Regions from separate parts of the Erwinia psychrophila genome, predicted to be linked through region 2. Evidence: predicted binding sites of a transcription regulator. Region 2 holds the regulator's gene; each other region holds the start of a gene.
The links. Region 2 encodes PurR, which represses purine synthesis genes. Its sites were predicted from a motif close to CANGCAAACGTTTGCNTG; they were not measured.
Positions count from the first base shown of each region.

Region 1 (9,660 bases), on a different contig from region 2:
TGCTGCTGGCTCTGCTGTTAGTGATGCGTGGCGATCTGCTGGATCGCTGGCAGCAGCAGTTGCCTCCGGGGAGCCCGAACTATTTCCTGCTGAACCTGACGCAGGATCAGGTGCCCCAGGTGAAAACTTTCCTGGAGCAGCATCAGATTGAGCCGCAAACGTTCTACCCGATTGCGCGGGTCAGGCTGACGGGGATTAATGATAAGCCCGCCGATCCGGCGCTGGACAGCGCCCTCCAGCGCGAGCTGAATCTGACATGGCAGGCGGATCTGCCTGACCATAATCCGCTGACGGCGGGAAGCTGGCCGCCGGGGAAAGGAGAGACCTCCATTGAGGAAGAGCTGGCAGAACGGCTTGGCGTGAAGCTGGGCGATACGCTGACATTTACCGGCGACACCCAGCAGTTCAGGGCCAAAATCACCAGTTTCCGTCAGGTAGACTGGGAAAGCCTTAAGCCCAATTTCTTCTTCATATTCCCGCCAGGCGCCCTGGACGGCCAGCCGCAAACCTGGCTGACCAGCTTCCGGCTGGAGGGAAATAATGCCCTGCTGGCCCAGCTGAACCGTGAGTTTCCTACGCTGAGCCTGCTTGATATCGGCGGCATTCTGCGGCAGATAGGCCAGGTGCTGGCACAGGTTAGCCAGGCGCTGGAGATCATGGTGGTTCTGGTGACCGCCTGTGGCGTACTGCTTTTGCTGGCGCAGATCCAGGTTGGTATGCGTCAGCGCCGGCAGGAGCTGGTGGTCTACCGCACGCTTGGCGCGGGCAAAAAACTGCTGCGGACCACGCTCTGGTGTGAGTTTGCGCTGCTTGGCGTGGTGGCCGGCGTGGCGGCAGCCATCGGTGCCGAGGCGGCCTTGTGGGGACTGCAGCGTAAAGTCTTCGACTTCCCCTGGCAGCCAAATCTGCTGCTCTGGCTGACGCTTCCCCTGACCGGCGCGATCCTGCTTTCGCTGTGCGGCGGCTGGCTGGGCGTGCGTCTGCTGAAAGGCAAGGCGCTTTTCAGAAGCTACAATGCTGCGTAATATAGAGGCCAGTTAAAACTGGCCTCACGCTTTATTGGCCGTTCCAAAGCCGCTTCCGGTAAACGCTTAACCGGAAGATTTTCGTTCGCCGCATCCATTATCATCCTGAGTGAGAATGAATGCGGCGTTCATTTTTACGTCAGGGAATCATGTCAATGTTGCACTTACTTGATATTAATTACCGATCTCTTTCTGAAGTAAGGGGGAAAGAGCTGTTTACTCTCAGAAAATCGGTATTCAAGGACAGACTAAACTGGATGGTAAACAGTGAAGATAATATGGAGTCCGATGAGTATGATAATGAACTGACAACCTACGTTTTTGGCATGTTTGATGATGTCTGTATCTGTAGCTTGCGGTTTATTGAAACCCGGCACCCCAATATGATTACCGGCACTTTCAAATCCTACTTTCGTGCTTTTGATCTTCCTGACGGAAATTATCTGGAGGCGAGCCGGTTATTTATTGATAAAGCGCGGGTGCAGGCGCTTAAGCTCCGGCGCCAGCCCATCAGCACGCTCCTTTTCCTGTCAATGATTAACTACGCCAGAGAAAATAACTATGCGGGGATTTACGCCATCGTCAGTCACCCTATGTATCTTATTTTTAAACGGTCCGGGTGGAAGATAGAGGTGATGGAGCAGGGACTATCCGAAAAGGATCAAAACATTTATCTTATTTTTATGCCGGTGGACAAAGAGAATCAGCAGACGCTGATTGAGGCTCTTCGCGCAAAGGTCCCCCGGCTCAACGGCTGCAGGCTGGATAGCTGGCCTTTAGCCTTCCCCGTCAGGAAGAATGGGGCGGATGAGATTTAGCTCGATCCCCAGCCTGATCGCATGTTTGGCATTGGTGACGCCCAGTTTTTTTACCGCGTTGCCAATATGGTATTTTACCGTGGTCAGCTTAATCCCTAAAATTAACGCGATTTCCTGATAGGATTTTCCCACGCTGGCCCAGTAGACAATCTCATTCTCCCGCTTTGAGAAAATTTCACGATTGTTCATCTCCTCAAAATATTTTTTACCGGAAAGTTCCTGATAAAGGGTCGTCAGCTTCTCATGCGTTTCGATAAGCAGCATCTGAATTTTGTGCCTGTTCTCTTTTATCAGCTCTTCAGTATTCTCGTCGCAGTCTCTATCTAACATGATAGAGAGCACCACCAGATTATTATTGTGGTCGTGCAGGACAAAGGTATAGCCATTGATAATGTCGTGATTTTTCGCCATATCAAAGAGCTTGGGCACCTTAACCCCTTTATTCAGCATGAGGTTTTCATCCCAGGAGAAAGGCGTCATGCGATAAAGCGCGGTGATCAGAACCGGATCGATAAACTGGAAATTATTTTCTGTATAAACCTTAAACCACTCCCGGCGGTTAGAAATGATCGAAAAATCCGCCGGGTTACGTTTGCTCATAATGGCGTAGGCGTATTTGATATTGCTGTACAGATTCAGCTTTCTCTCCAGATATTCCTGGACCGAAGCATTGATGGTTGGGTTACTAAAAGACGATTTGGTCATATAACGTTGTCCCTGGGTTTCTGAAACCTCCGTAACAACGTAATGTTAACATAATTTCATTGATTCGCCCATGGGAACGGCGGCGGGCCTGTGGCGAAGCGCGGGAGCATGAGGGAGGGGGAGATGGAACCGATGCAGGACACAGAAATCAAATAAGTTGTAAGGAAAACTAATCTTTAATTGCCGCGCCGGGATAGCAAAGGTTCCCCTGGTGTTGACGAAAAATAAATAACTAATTGTAAACTATATATTTTTTATTAACTGCTGGGGTATACAATACTGAAGTTTTCTGAAAAATAATAGCCATACTTAAGTACAGTTAAGCACTGTCCTTTTTATTAACAAAGCTGAATTCACTCTGTTACGTACAGGATAAAAGTGGTGAAAAATTGCGTAACAGTTTTGCAAAAAAGCGGGTTACCTGTCTTATACTTTTGAAATAAAACAGGTAATTACTGGAGCCCTTCAGTGCTGACCCCAGGTGTGCTCCTTTACTTAAGGCGTTCTATGGCCCACGCAATACCGCTGGCATATTCTTCTGGTAGTTGTGGCACAAGTTTTTCAAGCGCCTTTTGTAACGCGCTGACGCTGACGTCTGACAAATTAAGGTGCCCCACTTTACGGCCTGGCCGGACGTCTTTCTCATACCAGTGCAGATGGACCAGCGGCTCGTTGAGCCAGTGCAGATTCACCGGGGTACCAATAAGGTTCACCATGACCGAAGGGGAGCTGACCACCGGCTTCGGCAGAGGCAGGCTGAGGATGGCCCGCAGGTGGAGCTCAAACTGGCTGATGGAAGCGCCGTTTTGCGTCCAGTGACCGCTGTTGTGTACGCGCGGCGCCAGTTCATTTATCAGTAATCCTTCCGGCACCACAAAACACTCCATCGCCATCACGCCAACATAGTTGAGTTCATGCATGATAGCGGACAGCATCGCTTCAGCCTGCTGCTGACGAGCCGGATCCGGCTGCGGCAGCGCCACGCTGGTGCGCAGAATACCATCCTGATGCAGGTTATGCGTCAGAGGATAAAATACGGTGCTGCCATCATGACCGCGCGCGCCTACCAGTGAGACTTCGCCGCTAAAGTTGATGCCCTGTTCAACAATGCAGTCGCCGTAGCACTCCGCCGGCAGCGTTTCAGTCTCATCAGCACGCAGACGCCACTGGCCCCGGCCATCATAGCCGCCGGTGCGCCGCTTAACGATAGCCAGCTCGCCCAGTGAAGCAAAGACCTGCGGCCAGTCGGTCGCCGCCGCCAGCAGCTGCCAGGGCGCTGTCGCCAGGCCAAGCTGGTCAAGCAGCTGCTTCTGCGTCAGCCTGTCGGCCAGCCGGGGAAAAATATCGCGGTTCACAAACGCGGCGTGGTTAGCCAGTTCACGGGTCAGCGCCGTTTCCGGCCAGCGCTCGATTTCAGCGGTAATCACGCTTTGCTGGATCGGCAACGCCTCCGGCTCGGCATCCAGCCCGACAGGATAAACGGCAATGCCCAGCGGCTCACCGGCCTGACGCAGCATGCGCCCCAGCTGACCGTTGCCCAGTACGCAAACCGGCTTCATGCTTCCTCCCGCGGATCCGGGTTATTCAGCACTTCATCGGTCTGCGTCTGGCGCCAGAGCGTCAGCCGGGAAGCGATCTCTGTGTCATGAATCGCCAGAATTTGCGCCGCCAGCAGCGCCGCATTGGCCGCGCCCGCTTTGCCAATGGCCAGCGTCCCGACCGGGATGCCTCGCGGCATCTGAACGATGGAATAAAGGCTGTCCACGCCGCTCAGCGCTGCGCTTTGCACCGGTACACCGAGTACCGGCACCAGCGTTTTCGCCGCCAGCATACCCGGCAGATGCGCTGCACCGCCCGCGCCCGCAATAATCACCTGAATGCCGTTTTCCGCCGCCTGTTCGGCGAAGCTGAACAGCTTATCCGGGGTCCGGTGGGCAGAGACCACTTCGCAGTGAAAAGGAACGTTCAGGCTGGTGAGGATCTCCGCAGCAAACTGCATGGTTGCCCAGTCACTTTTGGAACCCATAATAATGGCGATGCGGGCCGGTGCGGCGTTGGATGACATGCGGGTATGACTCCTGTGATTGTACAAACGTCGCCGGACGCCTGCGCGGTTTCAGGGCAGGCTGTCAGACGGGAAGGGCAGAGAGAATAGCATGACTGTACGGCAAGGAAAACGGTTGCGTAGGCGTCATGCGCGCCATATGAGCAATTTTGTGCCGCTCAGAAAGGGAAAGAAACCAGCGTGATTTCGCTGGCGCTGACGCGGATCATTGATCCTTCCGTGTGCCAGGCACCCAGTACGATACGTTCGGCCGGCTGGCCATTTATTTCCAGCGTGTGGACGGCGGGACGATGAGTGTGACCGTGGATCAGACAGTGAACCTGCTGGCGCGTCATGGCTTGCGCTACCGCCGTGGGGTTCACATCCATAATGGTCATATCTTTACTGCTGTTGGCCTCTCTACTGCCTGCCCGCATTCGCGCAGCGATGCGCTGGCGGATAAAAAGGGGCAGCGCCAGAAACAGCCTCTGTAGCCAGGGCTGATGCACCTTACGCCGGAAGCGCTGATAGCCTTCGTCATCGGTACAAAGCGTGTCGCCGTGCATAATCAGAATGCGCCGGCCATAAAGCGTCAGCACCTGTTCTTCCGGCAGCAGAGCAAGGCCGCTACGACGAGCGAAACGCTTGCCGATAAGAAAGTCGCGGTTGCCGTGAATAAAATAGCAGGGGGTGCCATGCTGCTGAAGATCGTGCAGCGCGGCGGCAATCTCAGCGTGAAGCGGATCGGGATCGTCATCGCCGATCCAGGCTTCAAACAGATCGCCCAGGATATAAAGCGCATCGGCGTTCCGCGCTTCACGCCGTAAAAATGCAAGAAAACCGGCAGTAATTGCCGGTTCTTCAGCACACAGATGGAGATCTGCGATAAACAGCGTGTGGGACATTATTCGCTGATGGTCACTTTCTGGATCACAACGTCCTCTTTCGGCACGTCCTGATGCATTCCGCTGCGGCCGGTTGCCACGCCTTTGATTTTATCCACGACGTCCATTCCTTCCACGACTTCAGCGAAGACGCAGTAGCCCCAGCCCTGCAGGCTTTCGTCACGGAAGTTCAGAAAGTCGTTATCCGCCACGTTGATAAAGAACTGCGCGGTCGCAGAGTGAGGCGCCTGAGTACGGGCCATCGCCAGCGTACCTTTGGTGTTCTTCAGGCCGTTATTCGCCTCGTTGCGGATCTCTTCTTTGGTAGCTTTCTGCGTCATGCCCGGCTCGAAGCCGCCGCCCTGAACCATAAAGCCATTGATAACACGGTGGAAAATGGTGTTATCGTAGAAACCTTCACGGCAGTAATCCAGGAAGTTTTTAACGGTTGCTGGTGCTTTATCGTCAAAAGTTTTAATAACGATATCGCCATGATTAGTCTGGAAAGTGACCATATTCTCATCCTGTAAAGGTTGAAGTGTTTAACGGTAAGCCGGTGTCAGCGCCCGCCAGGACGCTGCACGCTTCTGACAGACGGCTTTTATATCACAAAATCTGATGACGAGTCAGCCTCGCCGCGTAAGCCGCGTAAAGGGATACCGGCATTGCCTTGCTTTGCGTGGCGCTTGCGTTAACAATACGGCAAAATACCAGCTTGCCTGGTTTATCCCGCACACGTCAAAACGGAATGTCTCAATGCTAAAGATTTACAACACCCTGAGTCGTCAAAAAGAGGAATTCAAACCTATCCATGCCGGACAAATCGGCATGTACGTGTGCGGCATTACCGTTTACGACCTCTGTCATATCGGCCATGGCCGGACTTTTGTGGCGTTTGACGTCGTGTCGCGCTACCTGCGCTACAGCGGTTACGAGCTGAAGTATGTGCGTAATATCACCGATATTGACGACAAAATTATTAAACGTGCCAACGAAAATGGCGAAACGGTTGAGGATCTCACCAACCGCATGATCGCTGAAATGCACAAGGATTTTGCCGCACTCAATATTCTGCCGCCGGACCAGGAGCCACGCGCTACCCGTCACATCGCGGAAATAATTGAGATCGTCGGTAAGCTTATCGCGCGCGATCACGCCTACGTTGCCAGCAACGGCGACGTCATGTTTTCGGTAGAGAGCGATGCGGATTACGGCCTGCTGTCGCGTCAGGATCTGGAGCAGCTCCAGGCGGGCGCCCGCGTGGAAGTGGCCGCTGACGTGAAGCGCAACCCGATGGACTTCGTGCTGTGGAAAATGTCGAAAGCTGGCGAACCAAGCTGGGCCTCGCCGTGGGGCGAAGGCCGTCCGGGCTGGCACATTGAGTGCTCGGCGATGAACTGCAAGCAGCTTGGCGAACATTTCGACATTCACGGCGGCGGCTCGGATCTGATGTTCCCGCACCATGAAAATGAGATCGCCCAGTCCTCCTGTGCGCATGATGGCCCTTACGTTAACTACTGGATGCATTCAGGGATGGTGATGGTTGACCGGGAGAAGATGTCCAAATCTCTCGATAACTTCTTTACCGTGCGCGACGTGCTGGCGCATTACGATGCGGAAACGGTGCGCTACTTCCTGATGTCCGGGCACTACCGCAGCCAGCTGAACTACGGTGAAGATAACCTCAAGCAGGCTCGCGCCGCGCTTGAGCGCCTCTATATTGCTATCCGTAACACCGATGCCGCAGCGGAAGCCGCCGGTGGTGAAGCCTTCGAGGCCCGCTTCTGCGAAGCGATGGATGATGACTTCAACACGCCGGAAGCCTATTCCGTGCTGTTTGAGATGGCCCGTGAGGTGAACCGTCTGAAGGCAGAAGAACCGGCGACCGCGAACGGACTGGCGGCCTCCCTGCGTAAGCTGGCTGGCGTGCTGGGCCTGCTTGAGCAGGATCCTGAACTTTTCCTGCAAAGCGGCGTGAAGGGCGGCGAGGATGACGTGGCGGAAATCGAAGCGCTGGTCCAGATGCGCATCACCGCCCGTCAGGAGAAAAACTGGGCGCAGGCCGATATCGCCCGCGACAAGCTCAACGAGCTGGGCATCGTGCTGGAAGATGGCCCGCAGGGCACCAGCTGGCGCCGTAAATAAGGTAACAGGGAGCGAAAGCCCCGCCTGAGAAACCTTAAGCGATGGGAACAGGGACTGGGAGTAAAGCGTCCCGCGCCATGGACGGCGCGGCCGAGCTGTCAGGGATGATGCTTTTTGCGTCTTTACGAACAGGCCCTGTTTCCGGAGCCTGCACATTGTCGATGACCTTGGGGGCGAAAGCCTCCTTTTTTACGCCGATTCCCGGGCGATAAGCTGCCCGGAAAGGGTGATGCGCTGCGTTTGCAGTTCCGGCTCTTTCAGCTTGCGGATCATCAGCCCGGCCGCCTGGCGTCCTGACTCTTCGCTGGCGGAAGAGACATAGGTAAACGACGGCGAGGTGAGGTTAACGTGCAGCATATCTTCAAAGCCGATCAGCGCCACCTGCTGGGTTAAAAACACATCTTTGCCAACGGTGCGGCCCACCTGATGGATACCGGCAATCGAACCAATCATCGCATCGGGGGAGTGGCAGAGCAGGGCGGTGAAGGTGTTATGCTGCTCCAGCAGCTGCCGGGTGGCGATACCTGCTGCGCGGGTATCCTCGCTACAGGCGGGCGTCGCTTCATCCCGTAAGACCAGGCCATACTGGCTCATGGCACTGCGGAACCCTGCCAGACGCTGCTGACGTATCAGGTCGCCTTCGGTGCCGCCAATATAAGCGATATTGCGATGGCCGCGCTCGATCAGGTAGCGTGCCGCCAGAGTCGCCGCCTGGCGATTATCGCGCATCACCAGATTGCACTCATCTTCCAGCATGAGCTGAGACACCACCACCAGCGGTAGCGGACAGAGCCGGATCTGCTCAGGCAGATGTGATGAGCGAGCATCGCAGGCCAGGTAAATTACGCCGGCAACGCCCTGCTGTTTGAACGAGAGCAGACAGCGCTCCAGATGCCCGCCATCGTTTAGCGGCTGGCCGAGAAAAACCATAAATCCCTGTTTTTCCAGCTCCTGAACGATGCTTGCCATCACTTTAATCGAAAAGCTGTCGCTGAAATCCCGCAGGATCAGCCCGATAAGATTGGAGGTATTGGCACGCAGATTGGCGGCGGCGACGTTATGGATATAGCCAATATCGTTGATGGCAGCCTGCACTTTTTCGATGGTCGCATCCGAAATTTTTCCTTTACGGCGCAGCACCAGCGAGACGGTGGAAACCGACACGCCCGCGCGTTTTGCGACATCGATGATACTGACTTTCTTCAAACCCCCTCCCTGACATTGCACCCATATCCGCCTGATATGACAACGTCTCCCAGACTACAGGAGACGTGTCAGGCAGGCATCTTATTATTTGCCCGTTATTTCAGACATACTTTGGGCAATAAACTGTGCTCTCGCGCCGAAAATCACCTGAATACCATTATCACCGACGAAGACCACGCCGCGTGCCCCCAGACTGTTCAGCCCGTCTCTGTCCACATTCTCGCTCTTCGCCACTTCCAGACGCAGGCGAGTGATACAGGCACCGACGGAGTCGATGTTTTGCGCACCGCCCAGCAGAGCGACAATTTCGCCAGCCAGCTCTTTATCGGTTTTATCGTCCGTCGTGGCCGTCACCTCGGTCCGTCCCGGCGTTTTGACATCGAAGCGCCGGATGACGAAGCGGAAGGTGAAATAATAGATTAGCGCCATGGGCACGCCGACAATCACGGCGTTCAGGAAGTTGGTCTGATAGCCGTTGAATGAGGGCAGGATGCCGAAGGAGATGTAGTCAATCAGGCCTGCGGAAAACGATTTCGCAATATGCGCATGCAGCAGATACATCGCCATGTAAGCCACGCCGGCCATGATGGCGTTAAAGACATACAGGATGGGCGCAACAAAGATAAAGGTAAACTCTACCGGCTCGGTGATCCCGGTCAGGAAGCAGGTCAGGGCCGCCGAGAAAAGAATACCGGAGGCGATTTTCTTATTTTTGGTGTGCGCTTCGTGATACATCGCCAGACAGGCGGCGGGCAGGGCGAACAGCATCAGCGGGAATTCACCCTGCATAAACTTACCGGCATTCTGGTAGGTATCGCTGCTGAAGGTTTTCT
Region 1 is NZ_JBCHVB010000002.1:604,475-614,134, forward strand. Features, by position in the region: gene ybbP (putative ABC transporter permease subunit YbbP) at 1-1,025, shown strand, start outside; gene AAH446_RS08850 (acyl-homoserine-lactone synthase) at 1,181-1,843, shown strand; gene AAH446_RS08855 (helix-turn-helix transcriptional regulator) at 1,802-2,548, opposite strand; gene purK (5-(carboxyamino)imidazole ribonucleotide synthase) at 3,040-4,107, opposite strand; gene purE (5-(carboxyamino)imidazole ribonucleotide mutase) at 4,104-4,613, opposite strand; gene lpxH (UDP-2,3-diacylglucosamine diphosphatase) at 4,772-5,497, opposite strand; gene ppiB (peptidylprolyl isomerase B) at 5,497-5,991, opposite strand; gene cysS (cysteine--tRNA ligase) at 6,233-7,621, shown strand; gene malI (Mal regulon transcriptional regulator MalI) at 7,811-8,827, opposite strand; gene AAH446_RS08890 (PTS transporter subunit EIIC) at 8,912-9,660, opposite strand, start outside.
Region 1: a site for PurR is predicted at 4,718-4,735, ahead of purE (5-(carboxyamino)imidazole ribonucleotide mutase). Genes of this name have one in related genera too.

Region 2 (9,660 bases):
ATCACCGTGTGAAAAGTTCAGACGCATTACGTTCATACCTGCATCAAGCAGGCTGGTCAGCATTTCTTCAGATTCGGTTTTTGGGCCGATGGTACAAACAATTTTGGTCTTTTTCATGACAGATTATCTATAAAGTTGTGATGGATGAGAAAAGGGAAATGCCGGCAGTCTGCGTAAGACAGCCAGCAGAAATTTTTTCGTAAGAGCATACTGCGGTACAGATTAAGAATAGGAGAAGGTAGAAAAGCGTGCAGAGGAAGTTGAATCGCGGTTTCAGCGCGCGTGCGCAGGGAGGGGGCGCAACAATCTACTGTTTTTAATAAAGGGTCAACCATTCGCTGAAACCATTCAGGTGAAACAACGTTTTATATTATAGACGCTAAGTATGCGAAAACCAATAAAAAAAGCGAGCGTTGCGTAACGGAAGCTTGCGCCATGTCAGGTTATTGCGCAAAAAACGGCAGAGGGATTTTTAAGATTAAACGCAGACGGAAAGAGGTAACAAAGAGGAAAAAAGAAGATGGTGCGTTCTAGAGGACTCGAACCTCCGACCCCCACCATGTCAAGGTGGTGCTCTAACCAACTGAGCTAAGAACGCAAAAGAATGGTGCGTCCGAGTGGACTCGAACCACCGACCCCCACCATGTCAAGGTGGTGCTCTAACCAACTGAGCTACGGACGCACTGTGGTGCGTTCTAGAGGACTCGAACCTCCGACCCCCACCATGTCAAGGTGGTGCTCTAACCAACTGAGCTAAGAACGCGCCGATTGCTGTCTTGCTGACAGCGGGGACGAATATTAACGACAGCGCCATCGCCTGGCAAGCGGAAATCCGCTTTTTTCTGCGTGACTGCTGCTACCTTGTGCGAAGCGCAGCAATTTTAGACACGCAGAGGGCAAAATTACCGAAAAATTAATGCGCTGCGCGGGAGAGAATAGCCTCCGCTGGCTGCCGCTGAAGGCGCAGTATCCGCCAGACCATCATCACCGCAGCGGAGGTCAGGCCGATAATAAAGCCGGTCCAGAAGCCTGCCGGGCCCATCGGCGCCACCACCCAGTCGGTCAGTGCGAGCACATAACCGCTCGGCAAACCCAGCACCCAATAAGCGACAAAGGTGATAAAGAAAATCGCTCTTGTATCCTTATAACCCCGCAGAATGCCGCTGCCAATCACCTGGATGGCGTCGGAGAACTGATAAATGGCGGCCAGCAGCATAAGCTGCGCGGCGAGCGTGACCACCTCCGGGTTATCGTTGTAGAGCAGGGCGATCTGTTCGCGGAAAATAACCGTCAGCAGGGCGGTTATCATCGCCATCGTGACGCCTACCCCCTGTGCGCTCCAGGCGGCAACTTTTGCTGCTTCCGGCGACCCCTGACCCAGGCGGAAACCTACCCGGATGGTGGTGGCGACGCCTAGCGACAGCGGCAGAACGAACATCAGCGAACTGAAGTTTAGCGCGATCTGATGACCGGCAACCTGAACGATCCCCATTGGCGAGACCAGCAGGGCCACCACGGCAAACAGCGTCACCTCAAAAAAGAGCGCGAGGGCAACCGGCAGACCCAATGTAAACAGCCGCCAGAGGACTTTTCTGTCCGGCGGGCTGAAGCGCGCAGGCAGCCGGATATCGCGCATTGAGCGCGCCCGGCTGACCCAGTATCGCATAGCAATAAACATCACCCAGTAGACGGTTGCGGTCGCCACGCCGCAGCCAACGCCGCCCAGCGCGGGCATCCCGAAGTGGCCGTAAATAAAGATATAGTTAACCGGAATATTGACCAGCAGGCCGATAAAACCCATGACCATGCCCGGCTTGGTTTTTGACAACCCTTCGCACTGATTACGGGCAACCTGGAAAAAGAGGTAGCCCGGCACGCCCCATAGCAGCGCGTGCAGGTAGCCCACCGCTTTGCTGGCCAGCAGAGGATCGACGTTCTGCATGGCGTTAATCACGTATCCGGCGTTATAGAGCACAATCATGATCAGCAGAGAGGAAAATCCCGCCAGCCAGTAGGCCTGCCTGACCTGCCAGGCGACGCGATCCCGCCGCCCGGAACCGTTATATTGCGCTACGACTGGCGTGAGGGAGAGCAGCAGACCGTGGCCAAAAAGAATAGCGGGCAGCCAGATCGATGTGCCGACCGCGACGGCAGCCATATCGGTCGCGCTCACGGAGCCGGCCATAATGGTATCAACGAAGCCCATGGCGGTTTGCGCAACCTGCGCCAGGATCACCGGAATCGCCAACGCCAGCAGCTGGCGGGCTTCTGTAAGGTACTTCTGCACAGATACACCTGTTTATTTGAAATTTAAAGGAAAAGCCTGACGGCGACATATGCGTTAGCGGATGGCGAAGGCGACGTGCTGCAGGCCACTTAGTGTAACGCCCGCAAGGTAAATAGCTACTCTTAAGCGGAAAGAATAGCGCAATGAAGTGCGCTCTGGTGGGGGGATAGTTGGTTTTGAAAGGCAGCCAGGGCAAACTAGTGGCAAAGACTATGCGATATGAGGCAATGACTATGTTTACCGGGATTGTTCAGGGCACGGCGGAAGTGCTGGCCGTCGAAGAGAAACCGAATTTTCGCACCCATATCATCAGGATGCCGGAAGCGCTGTTGCCGGGTCTGGAGCTGGGCGCATCCGTTTCACACAACGGCTGCTGTCTGACGGTTACGGAGATCGCAGGCGATCGGGTAAGTTTTGATTTAGTAAAAGAGACACTGCGAATCACCAATCTGGGGGATTTAAAGGCTGGCGATACCATTAACGTGGAACGCGCGGCAAAATTCAGCGATGAAATCGGCGGTCATCTGATGTCGGGGCATATTATGACCACCGCCGAAATCAGTAAAATCATCGCTTCGGAAAATAACCGGGAAATCTGGTTCAGGCCGCAGGATGCCCAGCAGATGAAATATATCCTTCACAAAGGGTTTATCGGCATTGATGGCATCAGCCTGACGGTGGGTGAGGTCACTAAAACGAAATTTTGTGTGCATCTCATTCCTGAAACGCTGGCGAGAACCACGCTGGGCGCAAAGCGCCTGGGGCATAAAGTGAATATTGAAATCGATCCCCATACGCAGGCCATCGTGGAGACCGTAGAGCGCGTGCTGGCGCAGCGTGAAGCTACGGTGGAAACGCTGACCAGCGGAACATAAGGTAACAGGGCCGGTATTATCTGCCATACCGGCCCTTTTCAGGCTGGGTTAGCGCGGTACGCGCAGACCGCCCTCCACACCGTGGGAAAACAGGACCTGCCAGAGTTGAATGTCCCTGGCGCGAAAGGCGCCGGCGCAGGCGTTCAGGTAGTAGCTAAACATCCGTTTGAACCGATCGCCATACGCCTCCGCCAGGTCGGGCCAGGCCTCCAGGAAGCGCTGGTACCAGGCCATCAGCGTAAAATCATAATCCTGGCCAAAGTTATGCCAGTCTTCCATCACAAAGTAAGGTTCATGCGCATCGGCAATATGACGAACGGAAGGAAGACAGCCATTGGGGAAAATATATTTATTGATCCAGGCGTCCACGCTCTCGTCCGTTTTATTCGCACCGATGGTGTGCAGAAGAAACAGCCCGTCAGGTTTCAGATTGCGGTTAACCACGTTGAAGTAGGTCGCGTAGTTTTTGGGACCGACATGTTCAAACATGCCGACTGAAGCGATCCGGTCAAATTGCCGATCCAGGTCGCGGTAATCCTGGAGTAATATCGTGACATCCAGCCCTTCACAGCGTTGCTGCGCCATTTTTTGCTGCTCTGCCGAAATGGTCACGCCGGTCACTTTGGCGCCATAGTGGCGGGCGGCATAGCCAGCCAGTCCGCCCCAGCCGCAGCCGATATCCAGTAACGTCATCCCCGGCGCCAGCTGTAATTTTTCACAGATGATTTTCAGTTTGGCTTCCTGGGCCTGCTCCAGCGTTTTCGCTTCCTTCCAGTAGCCGCAGGAATACTGCATATAAGGGTCGAGCATGCGGGAAAAGAGATCGTTACCTAAATCGTAATGCTCCCGGCCAACTATCCAGGCGCGCTTGCGTGACTGGAGATTAGTCAGCCGCGCCGCCACGACGCGCAGCGTATCTCTGAAATGATGGGGAAGTTCCTGATCGAGTCTGGCGGCAAGCACGCGGTGGAAAAACATATCCAGCCGTTCACATTCCCACCAGCCATCCATATAGCTTTCGCCCAGTCCCAGCGAGCCTTCCTGCAGAACGCGTTTAAAAAAATCGGGGTTAGTTACCTGAATATCCCAGGGGTGAGAGCCGCCTACGGTGACATCCGCTTTGCGCAACATTTCCTGGACGATCTGGAACCAGTGGTTTTCTGCCAGGTCCACTTCTTCTATACACGATGAACTCATAGTCTCTCCATCACCCGGTGTGATTGAAACCTGAGAAAAAGCATAGACAATTTCTGCAGGATTTTGAGAACCCGCACGGAATTACCGTACGGATGATATCCGACGTTACAGAGGTATATTAAGAAGGCCCGCAGAGTTGCGCAACGAACGCCGCGCAGGAAACAATTTTGACTACCCTGTCAGGTCTTAAAAGGAAATAGCATCATTATTATTAGCCTGGAAATGAGTATATGCTCACCCCAGGCATAATTCAAACCTAAATCGTTAGGTTGCTAACTGAATAAGTTCAGCCAGTTAGTGTGCGCCTGACAAGACCGCCCTGTGGGCTTTCCCACGTTGTAAAACGTAGCCCATCAGCGCCAGGAAAACCGTGGCCAGCATCACCAGCGAGCTGGTCAGGAGCGGCGTGGCGATAAAGGTGGAAATCAACAGGCTGGCCAGGCAGCACAAACCGAGCTGTAGCGTATTCTGAAGCGCAGCGGCTTTACCGCTCGCCTCCGGGAAGGGCAGCAGAGCATTGGATACCACAATCGGATAGAGCGCGCCGTTAGCAAGCGCAATGCCGCAAAACGGCAGCAGCAGTCCCCAGACGGAGGGCGAAGTCTGCTGGGCAGCGATAAAGAAAGCGATAATGCTGAGACTATAGATACCGAGCAGCCAGGGAAGCAGAGCGGCGCCTTCCCGGCGTTTTAACAGCGTACGGCAGCCATAACCGCCCGTCAGGAACGCAAGGGTCTGGGGGAAATAGCTCAGACCGATGCTGCCCGGTGACATGCCGAGGGAAGCAAGAATAAACGGCGATCCGGTCAGCCACGCGAAGAAGCTGGCCGAACAGGCTGCATAAATCAGCACATTACCGCTGTAGGCCGGTGATTTCAGCAGGGTAAGAAAGCCGGTGCTTTTGCCCGATGATGCTGTGGAAGCAGCCCGGCGTCCGCTGGCAAGGAACAGCGTACAGAACAGCAGAGCGACAGAAATTAACAGCAGCGCAACGAAGATCGCCCGCCAGCTAAAGTGGTTGAGCAACCATGCGCCAAGCAGGGGAGCAAGTGCCGGCGAGAGCGCGACCAGCGGCATAATAGTGGCAAAGACTTTGTTTGCCTGCGCGGCGGGATAGCGGTCCACCACCAGCGCCTGCCAGCTAACGGCTGCGGCACAAATCCCGATAGCCTGCACAAAACGCAGCACCAGCAGCATCGTCGCATCGCTGATCCACCACATCGCGCCACAGCTAAGCGAAAACAGCCCGAGGCCCATCAGCAGGACAGGTTTGCGGCCAATCCGGTCAGACAAAGGCCCCCAGAAAAGCTGCGCGCAGGCAAAACCGGCGAGGAACAGGCTCAGGCTGGCACTGATCGCTCCGGCTTCGGTGTGTAAATCCTCCTGCATCGCGCCAAACGCGGGGAGATACATATCGGTCGCGAGAAAACCCACAATGCTCAGCATCGCGAGATAGAAGGTGAATCCTTTTGACGGCATGTTTTTGCTCTTAATAGTGATGGATGAAACGCGGCAGAGTGTAATACCGTGCGAAAGGGATTGTGAAACGCTAATATTTGCGGAGTGCGTTCAAAAAATTTGCAGGCAAAATATGTGGTCTGAACATTCTCTTGAAGTGATTGATGCCGTTGCCAGAACCGGCAGTTTTACCGGGGCGGCCAGCGAGCTACACCGCGTGCCCTCCGCGATAAGCTATACCGTACGGCAAATGGAAGCGTGGCTGGCCGTACCGCTGTTTGAACGGCGGCATCGCGATGTAGTGCTGACCGCGGCGGGCGCGGTTTTTATTCAGGAAGGGCGCAGTGTCATCAAAAAAATGCTTTCCACCCGGCGGCAGTGTCAGCAGGTCGCTAACGGCTGGCGCGGGCAGTTGAATATCGCGGTTGACCGGATTGTAAAACCCAGCAGAACCCGCCAGCTGGTGGTCGATTTTTACCGTCATTTTCCCGATATGGAACTGCATTTATCGGAAGAGGTGTTTAACGGCGTCTGGGATGCGCTGGCCGATGGCCGTGTGGATGTGGCGATCGGCGCTACCCAGGCCATTCCGGTGGGCGGACGTTTTGCCTTCCGTGACATGGGGGCACTGAACTGGCGATGCGTGGTGCAGGCCGGGCATCCGCTGGCCGGGCGTCCGGGCACCCTGAGCGAAGAGGAAATCCGCGAGTGGCCCTCACTGGTTCTGGAAGACACCTCCCGCGCACTGCCGAAAAGAACCACCTGGACGCTTGATAATCAGCGCAGGCTGGTGGTGCCGGACTGGGAGAGCGCGTTTGACTGCCTGCTGGCGGGGTTATGCGTGGGGATGGTGCCGGGACATCTTGCCCGGCCGCTGCTGAAAAGCGGGGCGCTGAGTGAAATTACGCTCGCCGCCGCCTTCCCGGACAGCCCCTGCTGCGTCAGCTGGTCACAGCAGCACGCTTCTCCCGCGCTGAACTGGCTGCTGGAGTATCTGGGGGAATCGGAGACGCTTAACGGGGAATGGCTGAGTGAAGGAGCCTGAAGCAGGGCCGCATCCTGCTGACCGGACAGTACCGGAGAACAGGATGCGGCAGCGATCTAGCGGCGATAGTCGACGAAGGGACCGTCAGCGACGGAGCGGCGTTCAATCAGGCTTGGATGCACTTCAATGGTTTGTGACTCTTCACGCTTGCTGGTGATGCGATCGAGCAGCATATCAAAGGCCGTTTCGCCAAGCCGTTCTTTGGGCTGATGGACGGTTGTCAGGGCCGGAGTAAAGTAGCGGGCGTTGCGCACGTTATCGTAGCCAATGACCGACACATCCTGTGGTACCCGTAACCCCATTTCATCCGCTGCGCAGATCGCGCCCATCGCCATGACGTCACCGCCGCAGAAAACCGCGGTAGGGCGCTGCTTGCCGGAGAGAATCTGCTGCATGGCGCGATAGCCAGATTCCGGCTCAAAATCGCCCTGAACCAGCCATTCGTCGCGAAGGGTGATACCCGCTTCAGCAAGCGCCTTGAGGAAACCAGCGTGGCGGCCGCCGCCGGTATTACGCTCCAGCTGACCCGGGATCGCGCCGATATCGCGATGGCCGCGATCGATAAGATAGCGTCCCACCATGTAACCGCCCTCAAAGGCGTTATCCTGCACGGTATCGGTAAAATCGCCGCGGGACTCGCCCCAGTCCATCACCACCATAGGAATATTGCGGCTGTCCTCGAGCATTTTAATCAGCTCATCAGGATATTCTGAACACATCACCAGCAGGCCATCAACGCGCTTTTGCGCCATCATGGAAAGGTAAGCCTGCTGCTTCTCTAAATTGTTATGGGCGTTGCCAAGGATTAGCGTATAGCCTTTGGCGAAGCAGCGATTCTCCACCGCCTCAATAATTTCGGCAAAGTAGGGCGCTTCGCTGGACGTAGCCAGTAAGCCTATCGTTTTGGTGTGATTCACCTTCAGGCTGCGTGCCACCGCGCTGGGGGAATAGTGCAGCGCCTTGATCGCATCCCAGACGGCTTCCCGCGTCTCATCGGCGACAAAGCGGGTTTTATTGATGACGTGGGACACCGTGGTGGTGGAAACACCGGCGCGTTTGGCCACATCTTTAATTGTTGCCATTAAATAGCTACTCCTTCACTTATCTTAATCCGCTGATAAGTATATTGTTAATCGTTTGCCTGCCGCGGGCGCTCTTTCTGACGTCTGGGGGCGTTTTTTTAAAATCATTCAGTAACGTCAGGAAGGAAAGAAGACAATCGGGGCCTGCTGTTGCGCGTCCTGGAGTCCGTAAAATCGTTCCGTTGCGCAACGAAAGTGGGATTCTAACAAGGCCGGCGTGAGAAAACGAGATTTTTACCGTTAACTGTGGGAAAATCTAAGACGTTATTAACTGTAAGGGTATTGAGGGCTGAAATGGATACTGATTTGAAATATTCGCTGCTGACTACCGTTGGCGCACTGCTGATGATTATTGCCTTTAGCTTCACCGCTGTTATGCACTAAGCTCACGGGGCCTGCGTTACGCCAGGCCCCGACATCCCACCTTAGCGAATACTTCCCGGCGTCATTACCCGACGCGCGCCCACATAATGCTGCCGCCAGTAGTTATCTCCCAGCGCACTGACCTGAATATCCTTGCCGGTGCTGGGCGACTGGATAAATTTGCCGTTCCCCAGATAAACGCCAACGTGATCGGCCGAACCCCGCCCGGTGATGCGGAAAAACACCAGATCGCCTTTTTCCAGCTCGCTGCGCTTTACGGCGGCAGCGTCGCGCAGATGGTACATTTCATTCGCCGTGCGGGGAATTTTGAACCTGACCAGATCTTTATAGGCGTACCAGACCAGACCGCTACAGTCGAAGCCGGTGTCAGGTGATGCGCCACCCCGGATATAGGGTTTACCCAACTGACCCATCAGCTTGCTCATGGCGGTCTGACGCGCTTTCTGATAGCGGGCGCGATGTGCTTTGCTGAGCCTGAGTGGAGAAGCGGAAACGTTATCGGTTGTTATCTGCGCGGCATGGGATAAGTTGGCGCGGGTACGGCCTCTTTTAGCCGCAGCTTTTTTGCTGGCCGACGTCACTCTAAGGCCTGCTTTAGCGGTTTTCTGGCGAGAAGTTTGCGACGCCGCGGGCTTCGTCTGCTTGTGCTTTTTCAGAGAGGAGGAACGGCTGCGGAGGGTGTCGGCCGCTTTACTTTTTCCGACCAGAGCGGGTTTCTGTGGACGCCGCTTGCGGCGAACTTCATCGCGGACACTCTTTCCGTCAAGATTCTGCTGATGTGGCTTCACCGACGCGTGCGGCGAGGCGTGAGCCAGATTGAAAAATAGCTGGCTGCAGACCAGCGTGATAAGCAGGATGAGTGAACGCATCGTTACCGTTAACAGTTTGTGCTCCCGCCAGCGGCGGAAACCTGGCCAAATTTCACTATCTGCCCGGCGGCAGAGGATTCAGGCAATTCTAATCGAACTTATTATGCAAGGGTAAGTGCTTTTTTGTATCAATAATACCAGACCGATAATTAGCGAAAAAACGCGCTAAATCAGCTTGTTATATAATCAAAAAGCGCTTATCAGAGCCTGAATTCAGGGATGACTTACGTCGCGAGAGAGTAGCCTGGTCTCTCGCTGTGCGCTCCGCGTTGTCCCTCTCAGCTACGGCTGATGAAAATGTCGTTTTCAACAAAGGAAGAGAGTCGCTACAATAAACAAACACGAAGTATCCGTTTAAGGAAGGCATTTATGAGTACTGTTGAAAAAATCGAGCGCCAGATTGCAGAAAACCCGATTCTGCTTTACATGAAAGGTTCACCGAAGCTGCCAAGCTGTGGTTTCT
Region 2 is NZ_JBCHVB010000001.1:599,026-608,685, reverse strand. Features, by position in the region: gene pykF (pyruvate kinase PykF) at 1-117, opposite strand, end outside; tRNA gene AAH446_RS02740 (tRNA-Val) at 522-598, opposite strand; tRNA gene AAH446_RS02735 (tRNA-Val) at 606-682, opposite strand; tRNA gene AAH446_RS02730 (tRNA-Val) at 687-763, opposite strand; gene AAH446_RS02725 (MATE family efflux transporter) at 914-2,287, opposite strand; gene AAH446_RS02720 (riboflavin synthase subunit alpha) at 2,521-3,162, shown strand; gene cfa (cyclopropane fatty acyl phospholipid synthase) at 3,211-4,359, opposite strand; gene punC (purine nucleoside transporter PunC) at 4,654-5,838, opposite strand; gene punR (DNA-binding transcriptional activator PunR) at 5,951-6,862, shown strand; gene purR (HTH-type transcriptional repressor PurR) at 6,919-7,944, opposite strand; gene cydH (cytochrome bd-I oxidase subunit CydH) at 8,239-8,328, shown strand; gene AAH446_RS02690 (C40 family peptidase) at 8,370-9,197, opposite strand; gene AAH446_RS02685 (Grx4 family monothiol glutaredoxin) at 9,567-9,660, shown strand, end outside.

Region 3 (9,660 bases), 480 kb from region 2:
CTGGTCGACGCCGAAGGGCATCATTATAAACTGGCTAAACAGATCAACATTATTTAAGGATACTCTCATGCTTAACGTTCTCTGTGTATGTGGCTGCGGTTTAGGTTCAAGCTTTGCAATTGAAATGAGCGCGCAGGCGGTATTTAAAAAATTACAAATCCCGGCGAAGCTGGATCACACTACGGTCTCTGAAGCCAACGCTTTTAAATCCGACATGATCCTCACGCAAAAAGCCTTTGCCGATATTCTCACGGCCGACGCAACGCCCGAAGAAGCCAGCCGCGTAATTGTCCTGAACCGGCTTACCGATAAGGCGGAAATTGAAGAAAAAATTCTGGCTTATATGAAAACGCACAATCTGAAGGTGGCGGAGCATGACTGATATCATCAACTTCATTGTAAAAGATCTGCTGGGACAGGCTTCTATTCTTATCGCCTGTATTGCCATGCTGGGGCTGATCTTACAAAAAAAATCCGCGGGAAAAGTGGTGGAGGGCACCTTCAAAACGCTGCTGGGCTTTCTGATTATGATGGCGGGGATCAATATCATTGTCGCCACGCTGACCTTCCTGAACGATATTTTCACGCACGGTTTCGGCATGCAGGGCTACATCACCGATGTGGCGGCTATTGCCGGTCTGGCTAACCGTGAGCTTGGTTCGGAAGTGGCGCTGACGTTAATGGTTATCTTTGCCGTTAATATTCTGATTGCCCGCATTACGCCCTTTAAATATATCTTCCTGACCGGACAGGCGCTGCTCTGGATGGCCACCATCGGCGCGGTGATCGGCTACAAAACCGGCCTGACCGGCCTGCCGCTGATTCTGACCGGCGGTATCTTTGGCGGAATAATGGCGGTCGTCATGCCCGCGCTGGCGCAGCCGGTTGTGCGTCGTATCACTGGCTCAGACGATGTCGCCCTGGGGCATTTCTGCACGCTCGGTTACCTGGTGCAGGCCGCCGTCGCCAAAGTGGTGGGCAAAGGTTCCCGCTCCACGGAAGATCTGCAACTGCCGGACAACTTCAAGTTCCTGCAGGACACCTATTTTTCGATGGCGGTCGTGATGGTGCCGATGTACCTGATCCCTGCGCTGGCGGCGGGTCCCGCCTATATCGCACAGTTTTCCGGCGGCACTAACTACCTGATGTACGCATTTATGCAGGCTATTCAGTTTGTTGCCGGCGTCTTTGTGCTCTATAGCGGCGTGCGTCTGCTGTTAAACGAGCTGGTTCCGGCTTTCCGCGGCATCGCCATGCGCATTGTTCCCGATGCCAAACCCGCGCTCGACTGTCCGGTGCTGTTCCCTTATGCGCCTAATGCGGTGATTGTCGGCTTCCTGGCCACCACCGCAGGCTCCCTTATCGGCATGGTCGTTTTCCCTATGTTCGGGCTGGCGATGATCCTGCCGGGTTTGCTGACCAACTTCTTTGCCGGCGGAACGGCAGGGGTATTCGGCAACGCGATGGGCGGCCGCCGTGGCGCGATTATCGGCGGTGTGGTACACGGCCTGTTTATCACCTTCCTGCCCGCCATCCTGGTGCCAATGCTGGAAAGCTACGGTTTCACCGGCGTGACCTTTAGCGACTCCGATGTGATCAGCAGTGGTTTGCTGCTGGGACACGCGTTCCAGAATAACTGGCTGTTTGTCGGCGTATTCATCCTGTTTGTCACCTTACTTGCCTGGTTCGTCAACGGCAAATCTACTAAGCACCATGAGGAGAAGGTCCATGAGTCTGTATAATTTTACTAATCTTCTGACTGTCGCCAAGCAACGTAATTTCAAAGCGGTTGGCTCATTTAATCTGCACTGCCTGGAAATGCTGCCGGCGTTTTTTAAAGCGGCGCAAAACACCGGCAGCCCGCTGATGATTCAGATCTCTACCGGTACGGCGGAGTATCTGGGTCATAAGCTGCTGGTGGATTCGGTCCGCTCACTGTCGGCAAGCCACGATGTGCCTGCCTGTTTACATCTTGATCACTGTTCGAGTATTGAAGACATCACCACCGCGATGGATGCCGGGTTCAGCTCGGTAATGTACGACGGCTCGCATTTGCCGATTGAGGAGAATATCGAAAACACTAAAAAGGTCGTTGCGCTGGCCCGGCCACGAAATATCACCGTAGAGGGTGAGCTGGGCGCCATCGGCGGCACCGAAGATGGAAAATCCGTCGATATGGACGCGATTGAATTTACCACCGTTGAAGATGCCATGCGTTATTCAGAGGCCACCGATGTGGATATGCTGGCCGTTTCCATTGGTACCGTGCACGGCATGTATACCGGTAAAACCCAGATCCAGCACCAGCGCCTGGCGGCCATCAGTGAAGTCACCCGTAAGCCTCTGGTACTGCATGGCGGTACCGGCGTCAGCGACGAGGACATGCGTAAAGTGGTGACCGAAGGCATTGATAAGGTCAATGTCGGCACCGAAATGAATGTGCAGTGGGTGGGGCAATGTAAAGCGACTTTTGAAAAAGGCAAAGTTAACGACAGCGTGCGCAAATTTCTTATTCCTGCCAACCAGGCCGTCACCAATATATTGATGGAAAAGATCGCATTATTTAAATAAATCCGCCGTAACTGAATTTTATTTGCTTAACTGCAAAAGGCCCCGGCTTGTCCGTCGGGGCCGGGAGGATAATATGTTTTCATCCATAAAGTCTTTATTTAACAAAGCGCCGGAAGCGCAGGGTGAAGTTCAGCAGGAGGCCGGGCAATTAATGGCGGAGCTGCAGCAGCTGGAAGATAAATTAGCGACGGACCCGCGTGACGGCGAGACGCAAAAAACGCTGATGCTGCGTTACAACCGTGCTTTATCCGTCTTCGCGAAAAGTCCCCAGCACCGTCAGCAGGTGGATGAGGTATTCGTTAAAATTGATGAATTACGAAATACTATTCGCCGTAATATTTAGGGAGAAAAGATGACGATTAAACAGCTATTAATCGACGCCCAGGCGATTCAGGTCGGCATAAAGGAAAAGGACTGGCAAAAAATTATTTATCTGGCAGCCAGGCCGCTGGTTGCTCAGGGCTACGTCGAGGAGCGTTACGGCCAGGCGGTGATCGACAGTACCCTGGAGCACGGCGCCTATTACGTGTTTGACGAGGGTATAGCGATGCCGCATGCACGCCCGGAATGTGGCGTGATCAAAAACGGTTTCAGCCTGGTGCTGCTGGATGAACCCGTGCAGTTTCACGACAGCGATAAAGCGGACATCGTGATTATGTTTGCCGCCCGCGACAGCAACTCACATATTCAGGACGGCATCCGCGCCATCGTGAGCCTGCTGGATGACGAAGAGGTGCTGCGCCAGCTGCGCCAGGCCCGTACCCCTGAGCAAGTGGTGGAGATCCTATGAAGTATGGCAAAACGCTGGTGCTGGTGAATGGCGTACCTGCATCAGGGAAAAGCACGGTCGTACGCCACCTGAGCGATCGGTTTAACTGGCCGTCGCTCTCCGTAGACGACATCAAAGAACCCTTTATGGCGCAGTACCCTGATCTTGACCGGGCGACAAACCGGCAGCTGGGGCGCGCCGCCTGCCAGGCCATTGGCAGCATCGTGGCGCAGGCGCCCAAAAAGTGCATCTATGTGGTGGATGCCTGGTTTGGCTTTCAGCCGCCTGCGTTCTGGCAGGCCATTTTTGAGCAGGCTGCCGTCGGGCAGGTGCTGGAGATCTGGAATGCGGTCTCGCCAGAGCACGCGGTGGCGCGCTACGGCGCGCGGCTGCACGAGCGCAAACAAGGCCATCCGGGCGAAGATTACTTGCCGGAGCTGTACAGGCTGGCTCAACAAGCAGAACCCCTGGCGCTGGGGCCGGTCTATCGGCTGGAGCAGGGAACGACAGTCGACTATTCCGGTCTCGATCGCTGGCTCAGCGCGCGATTTTCCTCTTCTGTTACGCAGGCCGTCAATGGTCATGCACCTTCCCGTCCGGTCAGCTAAGTCCGGTTTCTTATCCATAATGGCGCTTCTCAGCGCCTTTATTTTGCCCGATCCGCACCGGCGCACAAAAAAATGAACCGTAGTTTCAAAAACTGAGCAAGCGCATGGACGCACGCCGTCAACATCCTGTATGGTAGATGCAGCAATAACTTTCCTGACGCCTGGTGCGTCGCTTTTGCCGCCTTGCCGACAGCGCAGAGGTGGGTTTTACAGGAGAAGCAGGACGATGAGTAACTGGAAAACAAGCGCAGAACAGATCCTGACCACCGGTCCGGTAGTGCCGGTGATCGTGGTGAATAAACTTGAGCACGCTGTGCCGATGGCAAAAGCGCTGGTGGCAGGAGGCGTGAAGGTGCTGGAAGTCACGTTGCGCACCCCCTGCGCGATGGATGCCCTTAAGGCGATGATCAGGGAAGTGCCGGAAGCGATCGTTGGCGCGGGTACCGTGCTGAACGTTGAGCAACTAAAACAGGTTACCGATGCGGGCGCGCAGTTTGTGATCAGCCCCGGTATTACGGCGTCGCTGCTGAAGGCGGCCGTTGACGGCCCGGTGCCGCTGATCCCCGGCATCAGCACCGTGTCAGAACTGATGACCGGGCTTGATTACGGCCTGAGGGAGTTCAAATTCTTCCCGGCTGAAGCGAACGGCGGCGTTAAAGCGCTTCAGGCTATTGGCGGTCCCTTCCCGCAAGTGCGTTTCTGTCCGACGGGCGGTATTTCACCGGCGAACTATCGGGATTACCTTGCGCTGAAAAGCGTCCTTTGTATCGGCGGTTCCTGGCTGGTGCCCGCGGATGCGCTTGAGGCAGGGGACTACGATCGCATCACACAACTGGCGAAAGAAGCGGTCGCTGGCGCCCGCTAAGCGAAGAAACCGCGCCTGCAGGCAGGCGCGGTTTTCGCTGTTAACCGCTGACCTTGACCCCCGCGGCACAGCGGGTAGCCCGTGCCACGGCGTCTTCGATGCTCTCACCGCTGGCAAGCGCCACGCCAAGACGACGCTGCCCCGCAATTTCCGGCTTACCAAAAAGACGGATCTGTAATCCCGCTCCCAGCACGCCATCAAGTTGCGCAAACTGGACGTTGTCACTGTGCAGTGAAGGAAGGATCACGGCGGAGGCTGCCGGGCCGTATTGACGGATGCCGCCCACAGGCAGACCCAGGAAAGCACGGACGTGAAGGGCAAACTCAGAGAGATCCTGAGAAATCAGCGTTACCATTCCCGTATCGTGTGGACGCGGCGAGACTTCACTGAACACCACCTCATCACCACAGACAAAGAGTTCAACGCCGAACAGTCCATAGCCGCCGAGCGCACCGACAACTTTAGCGGCAATAGCCTGAGCGCGTTCCAGAGCCAGTTTACTCATCTGCTGCGGCTGCCAGGATTCACGGTAATCGCCATCTTCCTGACGGTGGCCGACCGGGGCGCAGAAGTGAATGCCATCTGACGCGCTGATGGTCAGCAGGGTAATTTCGAAATCAAACTTCACCACGCCTTCCACGATGACGCGACCCGCGCCCGCGCGACCGCCCTGCTGGGCGTAGGCCCAGGCGGCGTCAAGCTGTGCGGCTTCCCGGATAAAACTCTGACCCTTACCGGATGAACTCATAACCGGCTTAACGATGCAGGGGAAACCAATTTCAGCCGCAGCCCGATCGAACGCGCTGCGGCTGTCGGCGAAGCGGTAGCTGGAAGTGGGCAGGGCAAGTTCTTCTGCCGCCAGTCGGCGGATGCCTTCACGGTTCATGGTCAGATGAGCTGCCCGGGCGCAGGGCACCACATGTTCGCCCTGTTTTTCCAGCGCAATCAGCATGTCGGTGGCGATGGCCTCAATTTCCGGCACGATGTAATCAGGTCGCTCCAGCGCAACCAGCGCCTTAAGCGCCTCGCCGTCGAGCATATTGATCACGTGGCTGCGGTGGGCGACGTGCATCGCTGGCGCATCGGCATAGCGGTCAACCGCGATCACTTCCACGCCGAGGCGCTGGCACTCAAGCGCGACTTCTTTGCCCAGTTCACCTGAACCTAACAGCATTACACGGGTTGCGGCAGGGCGCAGCGCGGTTCCAAGAGTTGTCATAATCTCTACCTGATTGGAGGAAAAAAACGCGGGCGCAGTATAAACGAAAACGTTTGCGCGTTCATCTGCTTTCCGGGGTTGAGCTGAAAAATGGCTGCTGTTATACTGTATAAAAATACAGTAAACCGGGTGGAAACTATGGCTGTTGAAATCAAATATGTTGTCGTCAGAAAAGGTGAGGAAAAGATGACTTTCGCCAGTAAGAAAGAGGCCGACGCGTATGACAAAATGCTCGATATGGCGGAGGTTTTCTGTGACTGGCTGAGCGCCGGTCCGCTGGCGATGGAAGAGGAGCAGCGTGAGGCGCTCGGTCTGTTCCTCGCGGAAAATAAAGATGCGGTCCAGCATATTCTGCGCACCAGCAAAATGCCGGATGCGGCAGAGGCGCATCCTGCGGTAGCGACCGTGGCGTCGATGGAAGAAGAAGACGCGGAAGAAAAAACAAAGCCTAAGGCAGCGCGCATTAAAGCGGCCTGATCGGATCGCTAAGCAACACAGGCCCGAAGCGGTTGAACGGCAGGGCCGTCAGCGGCAGGCTGCCGGGTACGGCAGCCTCAGACAGCTGACAAAGGTAAAGCTCGGGGAACAGGGACTGGGAGTAAAGCGTCCCGCGCCATGGACGGCGCGGGACGGGCTATCAGGGACGATGCTTTTGCGTCTTTACGAGCAGGCCCTGTTCCCAGAGCCACTATTTAGTGATTAGTCTGAAGCTGCCAGATACGGTAGCCTGCTTCTTTCCGTGACCTTGGCGTAACCTTAGCCGCGTCGGCGGATCGGTAAGCGCAGTTTCACTCCGGCTGCATTATGGATGCCCTGGCGCAGCAACGCTTCAGCGCGTGCATCGCTTCTCTAGCCGCATCGGCAGGCGCCTGCTGGTGGATCTTGTCGTTAAAAACCTCCAGTCCTAACGGCCCGTCGTAGCCCTCCGCCTCAAGATAGTCCAGCAGCGTATAAAGCGGGAAGTTTCCCAGGCCTGGCAGCAATCGCTGATGGCGGGCGACATCCACCACCCGATCGGCTGACGGCAGCGTGGCTAAATCGGAAAGCTGCACCAGAAAAATCTTCTCCATCGGTATGCCGTGCAGATCGGCTATCGTGCGGTTACGCACAAAGATATGAAAAGCATCCACCACCAGACCCAGGTTCGGTTCATTAACGCGCTGCACAAGCTGCCAGGCCGCGGCTGTGGTATTGATATGCGTGCTCCAGGCCATTGCCTCAAACGCCACCCGCAATCCGCGTTTCCCGGCCTCCTGAGCCAGCCAGCGAATATCCTCTTCCTCTCTTTCTGCAATACACGCCTTATGCGTGGAAGCCGGCGTCAGAAGGGTGCCCGCGCCCAGCGTCACCGCCGTATCCAGCATCTCCAGCGCCAGCTGCCGTTTTTCTTCCCGCTCTCCGTCCGGTGCGCCATCAAAGTCCAGCAGAACCTGATAGTCCGTCAGCGACAGCTTGTGCTCCTGTAAAAAGCGGGCCATATCCTGCGCCGTACCGCCGGCCGCTTCGACATCCTGCCGCCAGAGTTCCAGCTGGCTGAAGCCTGCCAGGGCCGCGGCTGTCGCTTTCTCCTCCGGGCTGCCGCCCAGCAAAACCGTATTGATAAACAAAGGGTTGTTCTGAAAACGCATCCTGCTCTCCTTATCAGCTGTGTAAACGAGCTTTTCCGGCGGCACCTTGTCCATCCGGTCTGACCTTTTGACTTTGTCCGGCTGATAAGTATAGCCACGCGTGAACATTTACCCGCGGCGTCAGGGCGATAAAGGTTTTCCAGGCTTTGCCTGCCTTGACGATTCTTGACGTGACCGTAACTATGCTGAAGTTTTCCGGTAAAAGAAGGGAAGACGATGGCTAACTGGCTGCAACAGATACAGTCCCTGATGGGCAACCACAGCAAGGCAGGTGGCGGAGAAGGACTAAGTAAAATGCTGGCGCCCGGTGCGCTGGGCGGTCTCGCCGCGATGTTAATCGGCAGTAAATCCTCACGCAACCTGCTGCTAAAGTACGGCAAAAATGCCCTTATTATCGGTGGCGGCGCTGCGGCGGGAACTGTGCTGTGGAATAAATATAAGCAGCGCATAGGCGAAGCGCGTGGCAACGAAGCTAAGGCTGTTCAGGCGCACTCTCCGGTCGATCGCCGTGCCGAACGCCTGGTGCAGGCGCTGGTCTTCGCCGCCAAAAGCGACGGTCATATTGATGACGCAGAGCGAAAAGCGATTGATGAGCATATCCATCAGGCCGGTCTGGGAGAGGAGGGCGAGCGGCTGATCCAGCAGGCTATTGATATGCCCCTTGACCCGCAAAAGCTGGCGCAGGACGTGAAAAATGAAGAAGAAGCGCTGGAGGTTTACTTCCTCAGCAACCTCGTTATCGATCTCGATCATTTTATGGAGCGCAGCTATCTTCAGGCGCTGGGGGATGAGCTTAAAATTCCCCAGGATGTTCGCGAAAGCATGGCGCGTGACATCCAGGAGGAAAAAGAGAAGCTCACTGTCTGACGTAATCGGGGGCGGCGCGCGCTGCCCCAACCCGCTGTTTCATCGTGCTATTTCAAAATTCTCCCGCTTTGCCGCCTGGCTTTCAGCCACACAACATGCCACCCTTATGTCATCAATATGACTTTGCGGGGCAGGCAAAATGAAACCACCAGCAGCAAAAAAAATACCTTATGAGATGCGCCTGCACGGCGAAACCCGCACGGATAACTACTACTGGCTGCGTGACGACAGCCGGGAAGACCCCGACGTGCTGGACTATCTGCATGCCGAGAATGATTACGGCAGAGAAGTGATGCAGTCCCAGCAGGCGCTGCAGGAGCGCCTGCTCAGAGAGATGATGGACCGCATCCCGCAGCAGGATCATTCCGTTCCCTGGGTCAGAAATGGCTATCGCTATCAGCGCCGCTACGAGGAGGGGAATGAATATGCTATTCATACCCGCCAGCCCGCGGATACTCCCACGCCGGAAGTCTGGGAAACCCTGGTCGATGGCAATCAGCGCGCCGCGCGCAGCGAATTTTATACGCTGGGCGGGCTGAGCATCTCTCCCGATAATCAGACCATGGCGCTGGCGGAAGATTTTCTGTCGCGCCGCCAGTACGGCATCCGCTTTTGCAACCTCGCCACCGGCTGCTGGTATCCTGAGGTGCTGGAAAACGTCTCTTCCAGTTTCGTCTGGGTGAACGACAGCCGCACGCTCTATTACGTTCTGAAGGATAAGCAGACGCTGCTGCCCTGGCAGGTCTGGCGTCACCGGGTGGGAACGCCACAGGAGCAGGATGAACTGGTGTATGAAGAGAAGGACGACACCTTCTACGTGAGCGTGCATAAAACCACCTCAGAGCATTTTATCCTGATCTCCCTGAGCAGCAGCACTACCAGTGAGGTTCTGCTGCTGGACGCGGAATATGCTGATGCAAAGCCGCAGGTATTCTGTCCACGCCGTAAGGATCATGAATATACGCTCGATCACTACCAGCACTATTTTTATCTGCGCTCCAACCGGGAAGGCAAAAACTTTGGCCTTTACCGGACCGATCACTTTGCTGAAAAAGAGTGGCAAACCCTGGTGCCGGCGCGGGACCATATCGTGCTGGAAGGCTTCACGGTGTTTCGCGACTGGATGGTGGTGG
Region 3 is NZ_JBCHVB010000001.1:118,369-128,028, forward strand. Features, by position in the region: gene AAH446_RS00540 (6-phosphofructokinase) at 1-57, shown strand, start outside; gene AAH446_RS00545 (PTS sugar transporter subunit IIB) at 68-382, shown strand; gene AAH446_RS00550 (PTS sugar transporter subunit IIC) at 375-1,742, shown strand; gene AAH446_RS00555 (class II fructose-bisphosphate aldolase) at 1,729-2,571, shown strand; gene AAH446_RS00560 (hypothetical protein) at 2,645-2,914, shown strand; gene AAH446_RS00565 (PTS sugar transporter subunit IIA) at 2,924-3,361, shown strand; gene AAH446_RS00570 (P-loop nucleotide/nucleoside kinase family protein) at 3,358-3,948, shown strand; gene AAH446_RS00575 (bifunctional 4-hydroxy-2-oxoglutarate aldolase/2-dehydro-3-deoxy-phosphogluconate aldolase) at 4,175-4,813, shown strand; gene purT (formate-dependent phosphoribosylglycinamide formyltransferase) at 4,854-6,032, opposite strand; gene AAH446_RS00585 (YebG family protein) at 6,171-6,509, shown strand; gene AAH446_RS00590 (sugar phosphate isomerase/epimerase family protein) at 6,821-7,660, opposite strand; gene AAH446_RS00595 (tellurite resistance TerB family protein) at 7,877-8,527, shown strand; gene AAH446_RS00600 (prolyl oligopeptidase family serine peptidase) at 8,667-9,660, shown strand, end outside.
Region 3: a site for PurR is predicted at 6,075-6,092, ahead of purT (formate-dependent phosphoribosylglycinamide formyltransferase). Genes of this name have one in related genera too.